DNA from 4 places in the Alkalihalobacterium sp. APHAB7 genome. Region 2 is predicted to be linked to each of the others. Evidence: riboswitches for the same ligand, from Rfam matches in the RefSeq annotation. Region 2 holds a riboswitch; each other region holds the start of a gene.
The links. Region 2 has a riboswitch for thiamine pyrophosphate ahead of ACNSTQ_RS17650 (3-oxoacyl-ACP reductase). Riboswitches for the same ligand answer to the same signal wherever they lie in the genome.
Positions count from the first base shown of each region.

Region 1: another riboswitch for thiamine pyrophosphate. It lies ahead of thiC (phosphomethylpyrimidine synthase ThiC); the one in region 2 lies ahead of ACNSTQ_RS17650 (3-oxoacyl-ACP reductase).
Region 3: another riboswitch for thiamine pyrophosphate. It lies ahead of thiE (thiamine phosphate synthase); the one in region 2 lies ahead of ACNSTQ_RS17650 (3-oxoacyl-ACP reductase).
Region 4: another riboswitch for thiamine pyrophosphate. It lies ahead of ACNSTQ_RS06910 (acetylornithine deacetylase); the one in region 2 lies ahead of ACNSTQ_RS17650 (3-oxoacyl-ACP reductase).

Region 1 is NZ_JBLWFS010000007.1:131,609-135,707, forward strand. Features, by position in the region: gene ACNSTQ_RS09630 (hypothetical protein) at 1-282, shown strand, start outside; gene thiC (phosphomethylpyrimidine synthase ThiC) at 383-2,137, opposite strand; TPP riboswitch at 2,335-2,446, opposite strand; gene ACNSTQ_RS09640 (aspartate kinase) at 2,837-4,099, shown strand, end outside.
Region 2 is NZ_JBLWFS010000022.1:38,731-42,829, reverse strand. Features, by position in the region: gene ACNSTQ_RS17650 (3-oxoacyl-ACP reductase) at 173-934, opposite strand; TPP riboswitch at 1,012-1,122, opposite strand; gene ACNSTQ_RS17645 (peptidase) at 1,383-2,567, opposite strand; gene ACNSTQ_RS17640 (HD domain-containing phosphohydrolase) at 2,745-3,890, opposite strand.
Region 3 is NZ_JBLWFS010000002.1:5,388-9,486, reverse strand. Features, by position in the region: gene ACNSTQ_RS02365 (hypothetical protein) at 1-819, shown strand, start outside; TPP riboswitch at 885-988, shown strand; gene thiE (thiamine phosphate synthase) at 1,153-1,785, shown strand; gene thiS (sulfur carrier protein ThiS) at 1,785-1,982, shown strand; gene ACNSTQ_RS02350 (thiazole synthase) at 1,987-2,772, shown strand; gene thiO (glycine oxidase ThiO) at 2,787-3,896, shown strand; gene thiD (bifunctional hydroxymethylpyrimidine kinase/phosphomethylpyrimidine kinase) at 3,932-4,099, shown strand, end outside.
Region 4 is NZ_JBLWFS010000004.1:290,181-294,279, forward strand. Features, by position in the region: gene ACNSTQ_RS06910 (acetylornithine deacetylase) at 283-1,575, opposite strand; TPP riboswitch at 1,710-1,812, opposite strand; gene aceA (isocitrate lyase) at 2,426-3,718, shown strand; gene rraA (ribonuclease E activity regulator RraA) at 3,880-4,099, opposite strand, start outside.

The sequences.
Region 1 (4,099 bases), on a different contig from region 2:
TTGGTTAAAACGACAGAAGTCGCACCAGCTAATGCCCGAATGATAGTCGATCATTCCCTTAACGTATATGTTGCCCCTCCTTGCTTTAATGAAGCTGATGTTACTAACTTTTTAGAGGAAGTAACACTGAAAGATGCGATTGATATGGAGTACAGACCCGATTCAGACTGTACGGAAAGTTCATTAATAGGTGAATCAAGAACGCTAATTTCTCTATTACTTGAAACTGTAGGGCTTCGTACAGGAAAGTGGGATCGCGATGGGGAATGGCAATTACAATAATTATAGTTTTCGATTTAAGTGATTTGCTTTACCCAACCTTTTATAAAAAAAGAAGCTGACTCATAAATTAGTTATCTATGAATCAGCTTCTTTTTACTTGTTATCTATAAATTTTACTTCCTTGTTCTTTAAATTCTTCAGATTTCTTCTCCATTTCTTCTTTTAACAATGTATGTTCATCCATTCCCTTTTCTTTTGCGGTTTGACGAATATCTTGAGAGATCTTCATACTGCAAAACTTAGGCCCGCACATGGAACAGAAGTGAGCGGTTTTGGCACCTTCTGCCGGCAGGGTTTCATCATGAAAACTCATTGCTTTTTCTGGGTCTAATGATAAGTTAAATTGATCACGCCAACGGAATTCGAACCGCGCCTTTGAAAGTGCATCGTCTCGTCTTTGGGCATTTGGATGGCCTTTTGCTAAATCTGCTGCGTGAGCAGCAAGTTTATAGGTCACAACACCTTCACGAACATCGTCTTTATTCGGCAACCCTAAATGTTCCTTCGGTGTTACATAGCAAAGCATGGCAGTACCATAAGAAGCTATCATCGCGGCGCCGATCGCTGAAGTAATATGGTCATAGCCTGGTGCGATATCAGTTGTTAGTGGACCTAATGTGTAAAAAGGGGCTTCGTGACAAATATCAAGTTGTTTATCCATATTTTCTTTTATCTTGTGCATGGGCACGTGTCCAGGACCTTCGACCATTACTTGAACATCATGTTCCCAAGCAATTTTCGTTAATTCGCCTAATGTTTCAAGCTCAGCAAATTGGGACTCATCATTCGCATCAGCAATCGAACCTGGACGTAAACCATCTCCTAATGAGAAGGCGATATCGTATGCTTTCATTATTTCACAAATCTCAGCAAAATGAGTGTAGAGGAAGTTTTCCTGGTGATGTGCCAGACACCAAGCGGCCATAATGGAACCACCTCTAGAAACAATACCGGTTAAACGATTAGCTGTAAGCGGGACATAACGTAGTAACACTCCCGCGTGGATTGTAAAATAATCTACACCTTGTTCCGCTTGTTCAATTAATGTATCTCGATAGACTTCCCATGTTAAGTCCTCAGCGACTCCATTTACTTTTTCAAGGGCTTGGTAGATAGGGACTGTACCTACTGGAACTGGACTGTTTCGAATAATCCATTCTCTTGTAGTATGTATATGTTTGCCTGTAGATAAATCCATGATTGTATCGGCACCCCAGCGGATCGCCCACGTCATTTTTTCAACCTCTTCTTCTATTGAGGAGCTGACTGCAGAGTTCCCAATATTCGCATTAATTTTTACGTGGAAGTTGCGTCCGATAATCATGGGTTCACTCTCGGGGTGATTAATATTCGATGGAATAATCGCCCTTCCACTCGCTACTTCAGATCGAACAAATTCAGGATCTAAACCTTCTCGGATCGCAATAAACTCCATTTCAGGTGTGATCATTCCTTTTTTAGCATAGTGGAGTTGGGTTACATTCTTCCCTTGCTTCGCTCGTAATGGTTTCCTGCTTGTTGTATCAAAGACTTCCACAGCTTTCGTTCTTTCAATATCAATAAAACCATTATCCTCGGGTTTTATATCACGACCCTCATAATATTCAACGTCACCACGATCTAATATCCATTGTTTGCGTAAACCAGGCAAACCTTTTCTTACATCTGATTGGTAGTTAGTGTCTGTGTAAGGCCCAGTCGTATCGTATACCCTAAACGGTTCATTAGGAATTTCTTCTCCATCAAATGAGGTTGGGCTTAGTTCAATTTCACGGAAAGGAACAGCAATAAAATCGTTTGTACTACTTTTCTCATAAACTTTCTTACTGTTTGGAAATGGGTTAAGAATTGACATAAAAAAATCCTCCTAAGTTTGATTTAAGTTCTTGATGATAGAACCGATCATGGAGGAGGGGGGTCACAATATAAGAAATTTCATCCTTTTTATAGCAGCAACAATTAAAAATCATTTGACTGTTATAAATGTCAACGACTTTAATAATATGCGCACACTATAAAAATAAAAAGACCGCTAGAAAGCGGTCGAATGGACATAAATATTCTTCAAATCCCTCCGCTAGCATTACCTAGATCAGGTTCACGGTCGACAACAGTATCAGTTGTCCTCTCAGCCCCTTGCTATGGAGCTCCCGTTTTCTTCAGTTGTACTATTAAATTAACACAAAGTTTTGGAAAAGAAAACAGTTAATTGGATCTATTTTCCTTTTCTTGTTGTTAAGAATAATTTATGAATATCGTTCTGGTGAGCAGGAGTTTTGCCAGGAAATGTCGAATATTGTTTGTTAATTTTAGCTCTTTATTCCTGTAAAGTGTTACTGTCACATGAAAATCCAACCATATGGGAGGGTTTTCTATCGATTAGCGTGAATGGGGAGAATGGGAAGGTTGAATAAACCAGTTGGTGATATATCCTTACATAGCCTACGATATCCAATTTATTCAACTTTGCAAACAGGTAAGGGCTATGATAAATTATGAATTATTGAAATATTAAGGGAACAGAAAAAAACTTTATAGGAGTTGGAGAAACGAGATGAGAGTAGCGAAATTCGGTGGAACATCAGTGGCGAACGCAGAGCAAATTCGTAAAGTGGCTTCAATCATTGCCGAGAACGAAGAAAGAAAATTTGTAGTCGTTTCAGCGCCCGGTAAGAGGGAATTAACAGATACAAAGGTTACGGATTTACTTATACAGTTAGCTGATGCCGTGTTAGAAAAGGGCGACGTTGAGAATGCTCTACGTGCCGTCGTAGGCCGTTATGAAGAGATTGCATTAGATCTCAATTTGTCAGCAGATATTATAGAAACGATTAAAGAGGATTTACAAGCCCGAGTAGCTTTTGATACTTCACATGAAGGGAAATTCATGGATCAAATGAAAGCGAGCGGTGAAGACAACAATGCAAAGTTAATCGCAGCTTACTTTCAAAGTACCGGAATTGAAGCGCAATATGTAAATCCAAAAGAGGCCGGGTTATTAGTGAGTGATGAACCTGGGAACGCTCAAGTTCTTCCGGAAAGCTACGATCATTTGTTCCAACTAAGGGAACGTCCAGGTGTGATTGTTTTTCCAGGGTTCTTTGGCTACTCTAAAGAAGGAACTTTAGTTACTTTCCCTCGAGGTGGATCGGATATCACAGGATCTATTTTAGCTGCAGGAGTGAAGGCAGATTTATATGAGAATTTCACAGATGTTGATTCGGTATTTGCTGCCAATCCAAAGATCGTTGAAAATCCTGTGAACATTAAGAAAATGACATATCGTGAAATGCGTGAGTTATCGTATGCTGGTTTTTCGGTATTTCATGATGAAGCGCTTATGCCTGCATTTCGTCAGTCCATTCCTGTATGTATAAAAAACACAAATAATCCAGAAGCTCGTGGAACGATGATTATGGCTGAACGTGCGTGCGTTTTAAATCCAGTGATCGGAATTGCGAGTGACTCAGAATTTTGTACGCTATATGTGCGGAAGTACTTAATGCACCGCGAGATCGGTTTTGGACGTAAATTACTTCAAATTATTGAAGAAGAAGGCATTTCATATGAACATATCCCATCTGGAATTGATGACACGTCTGTTATTTTAAAACAGTGTCAGTTAGATGGAGAGAAAGAAGATCGCATCATTACTCGTATTCGAGAAGAGTTAGATGTAGATGATGTGTATGTAGAGCGCGATTTTTCCATGATTATGATGGTTGGCGAAGGAATGCACAATACGATCGGCCTTTCAGCACGTGCAACTACGGCACTTGCCAATGCTGATGTAAACATTGAAATGATTAACCAAGGT
Region 2 (4,099 bases):
AGCATTCGCTTGGCTTACGGTCCAAAAGCAAAAATAAACTTTGCTGAATTAGCAAAGTCTATTTCTAAAGTAAAACGATACTTTCCTATTAATGATATTGGTTGTAATCAATCTTAACTAATTATGACTAATTGTTGTTCATTTCCCCATATAATTGACTGTAGATGGTGAATCAGTCCATCACCAATCCACCATCAACGACTAAGTTCTGGCCTGTTACTGCTCGTGCCCACGGGGATGCAAAGAACAAAGCGGTTTCAGCAAATTCTTCAGGTGTCGTTACTTTTTGTAATGGCGTTGTAGCTTGAATGATACCAAACACTTCTTCCGTTGTGACGCTGCTAGCATCCGTTTCTTTTAAAAGCCCACCGGAGATCATATTGACTGTAATCCCGTATTGCCCTAGTTCTTTTGCCAAATTGCGCGTAAATCCGAGGAGTGCAGCCTTCCCGGTTGTGTACTCATGGTAGGCAACCACTGGGTTTTGTACTAAGTTGGTCCCTACATTCACAATACGACCAAACCCAATTTCCTTCATGTCGGCTAAACACGCCTGCACCGTATTTAGTGAGCCCTTCACACTTCCCTCAAACTGGGTATTAAAATTCTCCCACTGAAGTTCAAACGCATTTTTCTGAGCTACAGGATTGAATTGAAAATCGATTAACGCATTGTTTACGATCGTTGTAACCGGCGTGTTAAAATATTCTTTTGCTTGAGCTACCATTGTATTGACCTGATCCTTATCTCTTACATCGGCTTGAATAGCGATCGCTTTTTCACCTAATGTCTGGGCCAAGTCCTCTGCCTTTTCTTTACTTTGAAAATAGTTCACTACGACATTTGCGCCTTCATTTACAAAAGCTTTAGCCAATGCAGCTCCTACTCCACGACTTGCTCCTGTTATTAATACCGTTTGTTTGCTTAATTCCATAACAATCCCTCCATTTTATGTAAAAAGTCTAGAACTGCATGCAAAAAAACCAGGTCAAAAATATGGACCTAGTCATAGTTCAAACTCAACTACTTCCCTACGCTGGTATCATCCAGATCAGGTCCTGAGGGTCAAAAAGTCTGTTCCTTTTTTCTCAGCCTGAACGACAGGCTCCCCTAGTAGAGCATATTCTCTTGGTAAATCTTTCTAATCTATTTTATAACTTGATCAAATATAAATCAATTCAAATGTTTGTATCATTTAATAGAATTTTTATGAGTATCGGTGTAACTTTTAATATATCCCCGCAAAAATTCACGATAAATCGGCGTAACTTTGCTTTTATCGGCGCAATTCACGATAAATCGGCGTAACTTTAGTTTTATCGGCGCAACTTACAATATATCGGCATAATTTTGATTAAATCGTATAACAGTGCTTCTGATTCCTATACCGCATCCTCCGCACGATTTTTAATCCACGAATACAGCAATAACCCGAGGATCAACACGAATTGTCCAACAAAAACGGCTGCATCCCAAAAGACAGGATCGCTAATCGGTTGGAGAAAGCCTGGAAGTATTTTCGTAAAAGCGTAGATTGTTTGCGGAATAAAATAAAAGAGAAATAAACTGCAAGTTAATAAGATCCCCGTTACAAAAAAAATAGAATACAGCTTCACCGTTTTCTCTTCGCCAGCAAACGTTTCCGTCGCCGGTGGGCTTTTGATCCACGGCAACCACTGACTTAACAGCTTTCTCCCATTTTCCATCACATTGTAACAACCTGTGCAATTTTCAAACACATAATATAAATCCGTTTTCATGTAAAAACAACATTGATAGATCGTGCGAATGAAGATATCAAGTACGACAAGCCCTAAAATTCCCGCAATCAAACCGTGATTCACACCGAAAAAGAGCTGCAGACTTAAGGCGATAAAAAGCATCAACTGATCAAAGCATAATCCGCCAAAGTACAATCTATTTCTTTGTTTCGGTGCGAGCTTCCATGCAGGTGTTAAATCCGTTTCAAATACAACAAAAAATAGTCGGTGTCCGATCCCGAGTTTTGCGGGTAAATCATATGAGCGAACCGCTAAAATATGTCCAAATTCATGGATCAAAACAAGCACCAAAGAAACACCCATCCATAACAACAAACTTGGCATGACCGTTTCAAATAAAAAGATGTCCTTATAACTAGGAAAGGATTGCGGGTTAACAATTAAAAATAAGACGTTAACAGCGAGTAAACCAACATACAATTTATTCGAGAAACGGTTAAAAAAGACACGTCCAACACTCGAGGGAATCCATGTAAACCCCGACTCTACTGGACGGCTCTTCTTCACTTCAACCGTTACCCCGTCTACTTCTTTTATTAACTGTAATTCCAAAAGTTGTTCGGCAAAATCAACCAGATCAACCGTTTCTTCCGGGTACCTTTGCTTGAGCTCGATTTCAATTTGTTCTAGTAAAACCCCTTGATTAATCTGTTCAATTGCATCAATACAAACTTGCGGCATCTCATAGAACTCGCCTGATGTCACTTCTTCGACTATATAATGTTTTTTATCTTTACGAATAGTTAACGAATGTAAGGTCAGTTTCGTTTGAAGTGATAGCTTCATGTTCGTGCCTTCCTTCTATAAAATAAATAAGGATGCCAAATGTTTCTAGCATCCTTTTTAATAAAATATCATCATTAATTAACGTCCAAAATACGTGCACCACCAGCAAGTTAATTTGATCTTTTTTAGTTTACGAATTTTCATAGTTTGTCACCTCCTTTTCTCTGTATAATTAAATCATTCTACTTTCGTGTCTTGCCATGGGTAGTTTTTATGATAGTCACACCAAGAAGGATAAACTTTTTCAAATAACTCTACTAACTGAGGATCAAACTGAGAGCCTTTCCCATCCACTATTCTTTTATAGGCTTCGCTAACCGGCAATGCTGAACGGTAAGATCTAGAAGAAGTCATCGCATCAAAGGCATCGGCTACTGATGTAATTCTAGCTAATAATGGTATGTTCGCACCTTGTAATTGTTCTGGATAACCCTTCCCATCCCAACGTTCATGATGATACTTAATCACATCAAGGTGTTCGGCTACTCCGTTAACGTGTTTAACAGCTTGAGCTCCAACAGCCGGATGGGTCTTAATCATTTCAAATTCTTCTTCAGTGAGTCTACCTGGCTTCATTAGTATGGAGTCAGGTATATGGATTTTACCGATGTCATGCAACAAACATACATTATAAAATGTTTTCAGTTCATCTGTTTTGAATTTCCCTGTTTCTTTAGCTAAGGACATGGCATAATCGGCTACTCTTTCACTGTGGCCTCTAGTGTAAGGATCCTTCAGCTCTAGAGTTGAAATAATTCCTTTTACAATCCCCTCTAACTGTTTATCATAGGAGTTCTTAAGAGCTGATAAATAACTAATAAAACGATTGAGAAGAATGAAAGCTATTAAGGCTAAAACCACTACAATTAGCATCGGCTGCATCACAGCAAGGTCTTGGATCACTAAGCCCACAATACTTAAACGCACAATAGTACCTAATGAAACGAGTATAAAATATAACTTATTTACAAAAATAGGAGAAAACAATATAATCATGAGTTCGACTATGTTCCCGCTACTATACGAATTTGGGTTGTCCCAATAAATGATGATGTCGTTAAAAATTGTTAAAATTGAAAAAGTAAAAAAATAAACGTATTTGATCGTTTCAGGTTTATTTTTTTTTAATTGATAAATCGCTATTGGTAATAGTCCAATCATGATAATATGAAACCAATATCCTAAACCTTCACTAGGTAATCCTGGCTCTGCTCTCATAAAAAAATAATAAATAATATCGTAAGAAAACAAAATGATATAAAATAGCAATAAAAACCACTTAATGGTTTGTTGCTCTTCATTTAATCTAATTTGATTATGCATCACTAACTCCTAACTACAATTACTACTGCGACAAATATCTATCAGATTCTACCAATTATTTCATAAGTCGAGTTTTTACGCTATTTTAATACTACAATAATTAGTAGTTTTTCACTATGATATTAATACCTATTTTTGATTGTTACTATTGTCTTATAAAATTGGAAATTGAGTAAGTCGATATGTCTTTGGTCCACAATTTATACCTT
Region 3 (4,099 bases), on a different contig from region 2:
GAAGAACCCATTTTCTCCGTAGAAGCAAACTATGACCACTCATATTTTGCCATTCAGACTTCGACTTACGATTTAAGCTCTCCGCTTTACTTTATTAATGCAGAAGGACAGATGGTTTACAAATTAAGTGACATTGGTGAAGAATATTCTCTCTTTTGGAGTCCTTACAATTCTGATGAACTCATAATCATTTCATTTCTTCCCGACTGGGAATTTGATGTGTACCAATTAAATCTTAGCGAAGGAAGATTAGCCCAGCTTAACCTTGATAAAACGTATTTTCAGTGGCTAACTAAAGATGAAGTTGCCTTTCTAGAATGGTCTTCGTTTGCTCCAAGCTTTTTTGCTCCAATCTATAAACACAATCTGGTGACAAAAACGACAGAAGAAATTTTAGAGGAAGTCATCGCATTTTTTACATTCGGTGAAAATGTTCTTGTCACAATCTCAGTCGATTCATTGGATGCTGAGCAATCCATTTATCATTTTTATCACGATAAAAATTTGGTAGCACAACTTGAGATACCAACGTTAAATACGTATTCAGAGCAGTGGTGGATACCGTTCCATCAATATGATGATAATAAGCACTCCTTTTATTATTTAAAACCGATGTATAGTGGCGATTTTTTGGATTACGACGAACCATTTGAATTAACTCAATTTAACGTTGAAACAGGTACTGAGGAGAAGATTGTGGATGTGGGTCTACAAGCTCCGATTAATTTGTCTCCAGATGGAAGCTTGATGTTATACGGGAACCAATTTGAGTGGTTAATTGATCTATCTAATAAAACCATTCATTCTCTAATCGAGTAAATGACCTTGTTCTTTTCAGTTGTAATCTATAAAAAATATGTCATAATGAAAAAGAGAAAATTTAATAGTGTGACTAGGGGTGCCTGTAACCAGGCTGAGAAAAAGGACATTCTTTTACCCTCGAACCTGATCTGGTAATCCCAGCGTAGGAAAGTCGAAGAATTGATTAGACATCAATATCTAACCGTAATCCGTCGTTGGATTGCGGTTTTATTTTTAGTGTGTTTTAAAAGCGTTTCTGCGGTATTGATAATTTTGCTTTGTCTTAAGCAAAGTAGATCTGTTAATTTACAAAGACATAATACTTTAAACAGTGAAAGGAGACATCAAGAAATGAAAGATTTTAAACTTTATACGATTACTGGTGAAGAATTTCACCCGGATCGGGATTTAGTAACGGTAATGGAACAAGCTATTATAGGTGGATCAGACATTATACAATTACGCGATAAAACAAATTCAAAAAAGGTTGTTTTTGAAAAAGCAAAGCAATTACGAGAGTTAACCCAAAAATATGGGGTAACATTTATTGTAAACGATCATATTGATGTAGCGCTCGCTGTGGATGCCGATGGAATTCATATTGGGCAAGATGATTTACCGATAGAAGAGGCAAGAAAAATCGTTGGAGAGAACAAGATTATTGGCCTTTCTACCCATGCGATTGAAGAGGCTCGGGAAGCTGAACGAGCGGGTGCTGATTATATTGGGGTAGGACCGATTTTTCATACAAACAGTAAAGTAGATGTAGTGGACCCCGTTACGACGGACTATATTCGTCAAGTAGTAAAGGAAATTACGATACCTTTTGTAGCTATTGGTGGAATTAAGCTTCATAACGTCGATCAAGTGATAGAGGCAGGGGCTGCACGTATTTGTGCGATTAGTGAAATTGTAGGGGCAGAAGATGTTTCATCTGTATGTCAACAGTTTATTGAAAAAATTAACCAAAAGGTGAAATCATAATGGAACTTTATGTGAATGGTGAAACGGTAGAATTAGAAGTAAGTACACTAGCAGAAATTGTTAAACATTATGGGCTTGAACAAAATTTAGTTGTTACTGAAGTGAATGGAGAAATCATTGATCGAAGTAACTGGGAGACTACCGTCGTTGAGTCAGGAATGAAAATTGAGTTAGTCCATTTTGTTGGAGGAGGATGATCATATGAACAACAGCAAAGACAAATTAATCATCGGTGGAAAAGAGTTATCTTCTCGATTTTTTATTGGAACAGGACGTTATCCTAATCCTTTTGTACAAAATGAGGCGATTAAAGCATCCGGTTCAGAAGTACTGACGTTTGCGATTAGGCGAGTTAATTTAGAAGCACCTGATGAAGATGCAATATTACAACATTTAGAAGGACAAACATTTACGTACTTGCCTAATACATCAGGAGCGAAAACAGCTGAAGAGGCGATACGTATTGCGCGTTTAGCAAAAGCAAGTGGTCTAAGTGACTGGATTAAGATTGAGATCAGTGTCAATGAGAAAACATTACTACCTGATCCAATTGAAACTTTAAAGGCAACAGAAGTTCTTGCCAACGAAGGATTTGTTGTCCTTCCTTATACTTCAGATGATCCTGTATTATGTAAAAGATTAGAGGAAGCGGGTGCTGCGGCTGTTATGCCTGGTGGTGCACCAATTGGAACAGGGCTAGGAATTTTAAACCCTTATAATATATCGTTAATCGTTGAAGAGGCTAATGTACCGATTATTGTAGATGCTGGGCTAGGCTCTGCGAAAGATATTGTTCAAGCGATGGAACTTGGTGTTGACGGTGTATTAATGAATACACCTGTTGCAAAAGCAAAGGATCCAGTTAAGATGGCGACTGCAATGCGATATGCTATTGAAGCTGGTCGAATGTCCTATTTAGCTGGTCGAATTCCGCAAAAACGCTATGCAACAGCAAGCAGCGCCTACGAGTCATTGATCTTGAAATAGAAAGAGTGATGCAAATGGGAGAACGGATTGTTGTACTAGGTGGGGGTATTATCGGACTTGCAACTGCTTTTGAATGTCAAAGACGTGGACATGAAGTGGTTGTTTTAGAAAAGGTAGCTTGTGGTGGACAGGCTTCAGGAGCAGCAGCTGGAATGCTTGCTCCATTTTCTGAGATAGGCGAAGACCCTGATGATTTTTTTAGACTTTGTCTTGAGAGCTTAAAACTATATCCGAAATGGCAAAAAGATGTAAAAGAAGTTTCGGGAATGGATTTTGAATACACGAACTCAGGAAGTTTACATTGTGTTTATCATGAAGCAGATCTTTTAGCGCTTGAAACGAGACAGCAGTGGCAAGGACAGTTTGGCGCTAAAGCAGAAATTCTATATGGTGAGGACTTATTTAAATTAGAAAAAGAACTTTCCAAAGATATGATTGCGGCGATGTATTATCCTGAAGAGAGTCATGTATATGCACCAGATTATGTAAAAGCTTTAGAGGAGGGCTGTCGTAAATTAGGTGTAAAGATTTATGATTACCTTGAAGAAGTTACATTGCATAGTTGGCAGTCTGAAATAACGATGGTTGCAAAAGATGGACGAACATTTTTGGGTGACCGCTTAGTAGTTAGTAATGGTGCCTGGGCAAAAGAATTAGAAACCGTATTGGACTTGAACATTCCAGTGTATCCGATTAGAGGTCAGATATGTGCCTACAATATCCCAGTAGGAAAAGTGAACCATATCATTTATACAAGTCAAGGGTATTTAGTTCCTAAAGCTAATGGTACGCTTGTTAATGGGGCGTCGGAAGATATTGCTGGATTTAATACAACGGTGACTGAAAAAGGTATTCGTAGATTAACGAATTGGAATAAGAACGTGTTGCCGTTTCTTGAGGGTGAAGTACCGTTTCATACGTGGGCTGGTTTAAGGCCAGCTACACAAGATGGTTATCCTTTAATCGGTCCGTTATCGAATACACCAGAGATTATTTTTGCGGCTGGACATTACCGGAATGGAATACTATTAAGCCCAGTAACTGCTCATATCGTTGCGGATCTTCTTGATAAAAAACAGGAGATTGTACCGCTGAATTCGTTTTCTCCAGAGCGATTTAGTTAAAAACGGGAGACAACAATCTAGGAAGGTGAAAAGTGATGAACATTGCACTAACAATAGCAGGCTCCGACAGTGGTGGCGGAGCGGGCATACAAGCTGATTTAAAGACATTTCAAGAATTAGGTGCATTTGGTACTAGCGTAATTACAGCGATAACCGCGCAAAATACATTAGGTGTGCATGGGGTGTTTCCACAATCTATAGCC
Region 4 (4,099 bases), on a different contig from region 2:
TAACCACTCCTTATCTATTTTCGTTTTTATAAGCCGCTAATCAGGCACTTCCACCTTTCGTTGTCTAGTTTCAGGCTCCATCGGCTCGAGGTCGCTTCAGACCATCAATCGTGTCCAAAAGCAGGACACGATTTGCTGTTCCTCCAGCGCTTGTCGCCGATTACAGGAGCCTTCCACCTTTCGTGTCTAGTTTCAGGCTCCGTCGGCTCGAGGTCGCTTCAGTCCATCAATCGTGTCCAAAAGCAGGACACGAATTGCTGTTCTTCCAGCGCTTGTCGCCGATTAACGGGAGCCTTCCACCTTTCTCGTATTACACCATTCGTAAATGAATTGAGTCATTACTTTTGTAAATTGAACGAGTTGGTCAATTGAAAGTTGTTCATTTACGGCATGAGCATGCTCGAGTTTTCCAGGTCCATAAATAACGGTAGGAATACCTTCTTCTCCAAGCCAGCCTCCATCTGTTACTGTAGGAGACATCCCAATTGTAGCCTTTTCATGAAGAACTGATTGATGAACATGAGCTAATGTTTGAAGGCCTTCGTGCTTCTCATCAATTGCGAGAGAAGGGAAGATTTCGCCACGGTCCTCAATCATAGATGAGCCGCCCCAACGAAATGTTGGGAGGTTCTCTCTAAGCCATGGATCAGCTTTTGCAACATTAAGAATATGTTCTTCAATTTCTTTTGCAATCTCTTCATGATTTTCATTTGGATAAAAATGTACCGTAATCCATAAGGCGCATCGATCAGCTATGAAAGCAGCATGACGGCCACCTTCAATAACGGCTGGATTAATCGTTGTCATTCCAGCAGGAAATCCAGGGAATGACTTTGTAACTGCCCAATGTTGCTCAAGATCTTTTAATCCTTCAATAATTTTTGTCATTTTTTCAATGGCACTTGCTCCAAATAAACCACCACCTGCATGGATCATACTGCGACGGTTTGCATCATGAAATGTTTGTGCACTTTGTATTGTAATCCAGCCGGTAATGACTCCACCTTGCCCTTGGATTTGGCAGTCACTTGTATCGACTACGACAGCGAAATCAGCATCATACCCTTTTTTACAACACTCAAGTGTTCCTGCTTCACCAACCTCTTCACCAATAACCGACTGGAAGGTAAGGTCGCCAGAAAGGGTAACTCCAGCTTCTTTTAGTAGCTTAATAGCAAATAAAGACCCGGCGAGACCTCCTTTCATATCAGCAGCTCCACGACCGTACAAGATATTATCTTTTACAACAGGGGTGAAAGGGTCTTGCTCCCATTGTTCTCCTTCTTCAACAGAAGCGACATCAATATGACCATTAATAAGGAGGCTGTTGTATTCCGTAGATTTTGTTCCAGTTAGAACCCCAACTACATTAGGATCACCTTCATATACATCCCACTTATCAATCGAAAACCCTATGTCATTTAAATATGTAGCAATAAATCCTTGTGCATCAGCAGTATTTCGAGCAGGCGGGCTTGGTGTTTGATAGCGAATTAATGTTTTGGCTAGATCAACAAGTTCCTCTTTTCGTTCATCAATCTGGTGAAGTAGTAGATCAATAGATGTTTTGTTCAAAATACGCACTCCTTTCAATAATAGAATGAAAAACTGATACTACTCCTAAATAGCATAAAAAAACCACTTCCGATTGAGAGGGAAGTGGTTGAATAGTCAGTACGAATTAAATGTTTTAACATTGCCTTATTCGCTGTCCTGACTATCCACTTCCCTCCGCTAGTATTATCTAGATCAGGTACAAGGGTTTAGGCATTTGCCAGTCTCAGCTAATAAAAAGCACCCCTAGTAGATATTTCATATTAAGATTTAATTTGCTACTCTGTGTACAAAATTAACACACTTACAGTAGAAACTCAACCGAAAAATCAGAAAGTACTGAAACAATAAGAGTTATGAAAATACCTGTTTCATAACAGATTAATGAGTTTTGCTTTTTTTGTAACAGTTAATATAGAATTCCCAGTATGAAGGGAATGTTAGTTAGTTGAATTTTATTTTTTTATGGAATGGGCTTCGGTAATTGAGTAATATTTTTCCGCTACTTTATGAAAATAGTCTGAAGTTAATGGTATTGTAAGGAAATAGAAGAAGTTAAGGAAAATTAAATTCTTAACTATTTGTTTAAAAGATTGAATATTACGACTATTTATAAAAGATCAAAAAAAGTGAAAAAAGTGGTTGAGTTTTCTATTTATCTGTTATATTATAAAAGTGTAAACAACAAACTGTAGTAATACAGAAAAGAAGTAAAGAAGTTGGGGTCAATTGATTGAGAAATATTATTATCTACGATTTTTGATCAACTAGTAACCAATTAATCTATACAGAAACTTACATAGCATTGGTCAACTAGATATAATAACTCAATCATAATTAAAATTTAATGAAGAAAAGGGAGATGGAGATTATGGCAAAAGTAAACATTCAAGAAGAAGCTAAGAAATTACAAGAGCAGTGGGATAATGACCCACGTTGGGCTGGTATCGAACGTCCTTATTCAGCTGAAGAAGTAGTTCGTTTACGCGGTTCTGTTCAAATTGATCATACATTAGCACGTTTAGGTTCACAAAAATTATGGAAGCTTGTAAATGAAGAGCCTTATGTAAATGCACTTGGTGCACTTACTGGTGGTCAAGCGGTTCAACAAGTAAAAGCTGGACTAAAAGCAATCTACTTAAGTGGATGGCAAGTAGCTGCTGATGCTAACCTTGCTGGTCACATGTATCCTGACCAAAGTTTATATCCTGCAAACTCAGTACCACAAGTTGTTAAGCGTATCAACAACTCTTTACAACGTGCGGATCAAATTCAACATATGGAAGGCGAAGGCGAAGTTGATTATTTCGCACCAATCGTAGCTGACGCTGAAGCTGGTTTTGGTGGACAGCTAAACGTATTTGAACTTATGAAAGGCATGATTGAAGCTGGTGCGTCTGGTGTTCACTTTGAAGACCAATTAGCTTCTGAGAAAAAATGTGGTCACTTAGGTGGTAAGGTACTTATCCCTACACAAACAGCTGTACGTAACTTAGTATCAGCTCGTCTTGCAGCAGACGTTTCTGGTGTACCAACACTAGTAATTGCTCGTACAGATGCTGATGCAGCTGACTTAATTACAAGCGACATCGATCCATTAGATGCTCCATTCATTACTGGTGAGCGTACTCCAGAAGGTTTCTTCCGTACAAATGCTGGTATCGACCAAGCAATTGCACGTGGTCTTGCTTATGCTCCATATGCTGACCTTATCTGGTGCGAAACTTCTAAACCAAGTCTTGAAGAAGCGAAGCAATTTGCTGATGCTATTCATGCAAAATTCCCTGGGAAAATGCTTGCATATAACTGCTCGCCTTCATTCAACTGGGAAGCTAACCTTGACAAAGATACAATCGAAACTTACCAACAAGAACTTGGTAAAATGGGATACAAATTCCAATTCGTTACACTTGCTGGTTTCCACTCTCTTAACTACAGCATGTTTGAACTTGCTCGTGGCTATAAGACTCGTGGTATGGGTGCTTACTCTGAGCTTCAACAAGCTGAATTTGCTGCTGAAGAGCATGGTTACACAGCTACTCGTCACCAACGTGAAGTTGGTACTGGTTACTTTGACCAAGTATCTCAAACTGTATCTGGTGGTACTTCTTCAACTACAGCTCTTAAAGGTTCAACTGAAGAAGCACAATTCCAAAAGCAATAAGAATTATAGCGTTTTTTTAACAAAACTCTCTCATCAATTTAAATAATAAATTTTTGAAAGGCTGGCTACAATTTAGTAGTCAGCCTACTTTTTGTCACCTAAAGGCGCTAAAAAAACGAGCACATACCATGTGCTCGTTTTTCATACTCAACTTCGAAAGGTTAGTCAACCTTCTTTTCTGCAATTAATATACCATCGCCATCAGCATAAACATATTGATTAGGCTCCCAGTTTACTCCTGCAAATTGTACAGGTACGTTTGTATCACCCAACCCTTTTTTGATACTACGAATTGGATTCGTTCCAATTGCAAACACGCCAATATTCATTTCGTTAATTTGTGCAGAATCGCGAATACAACCATTAATTATAACCCCAGCT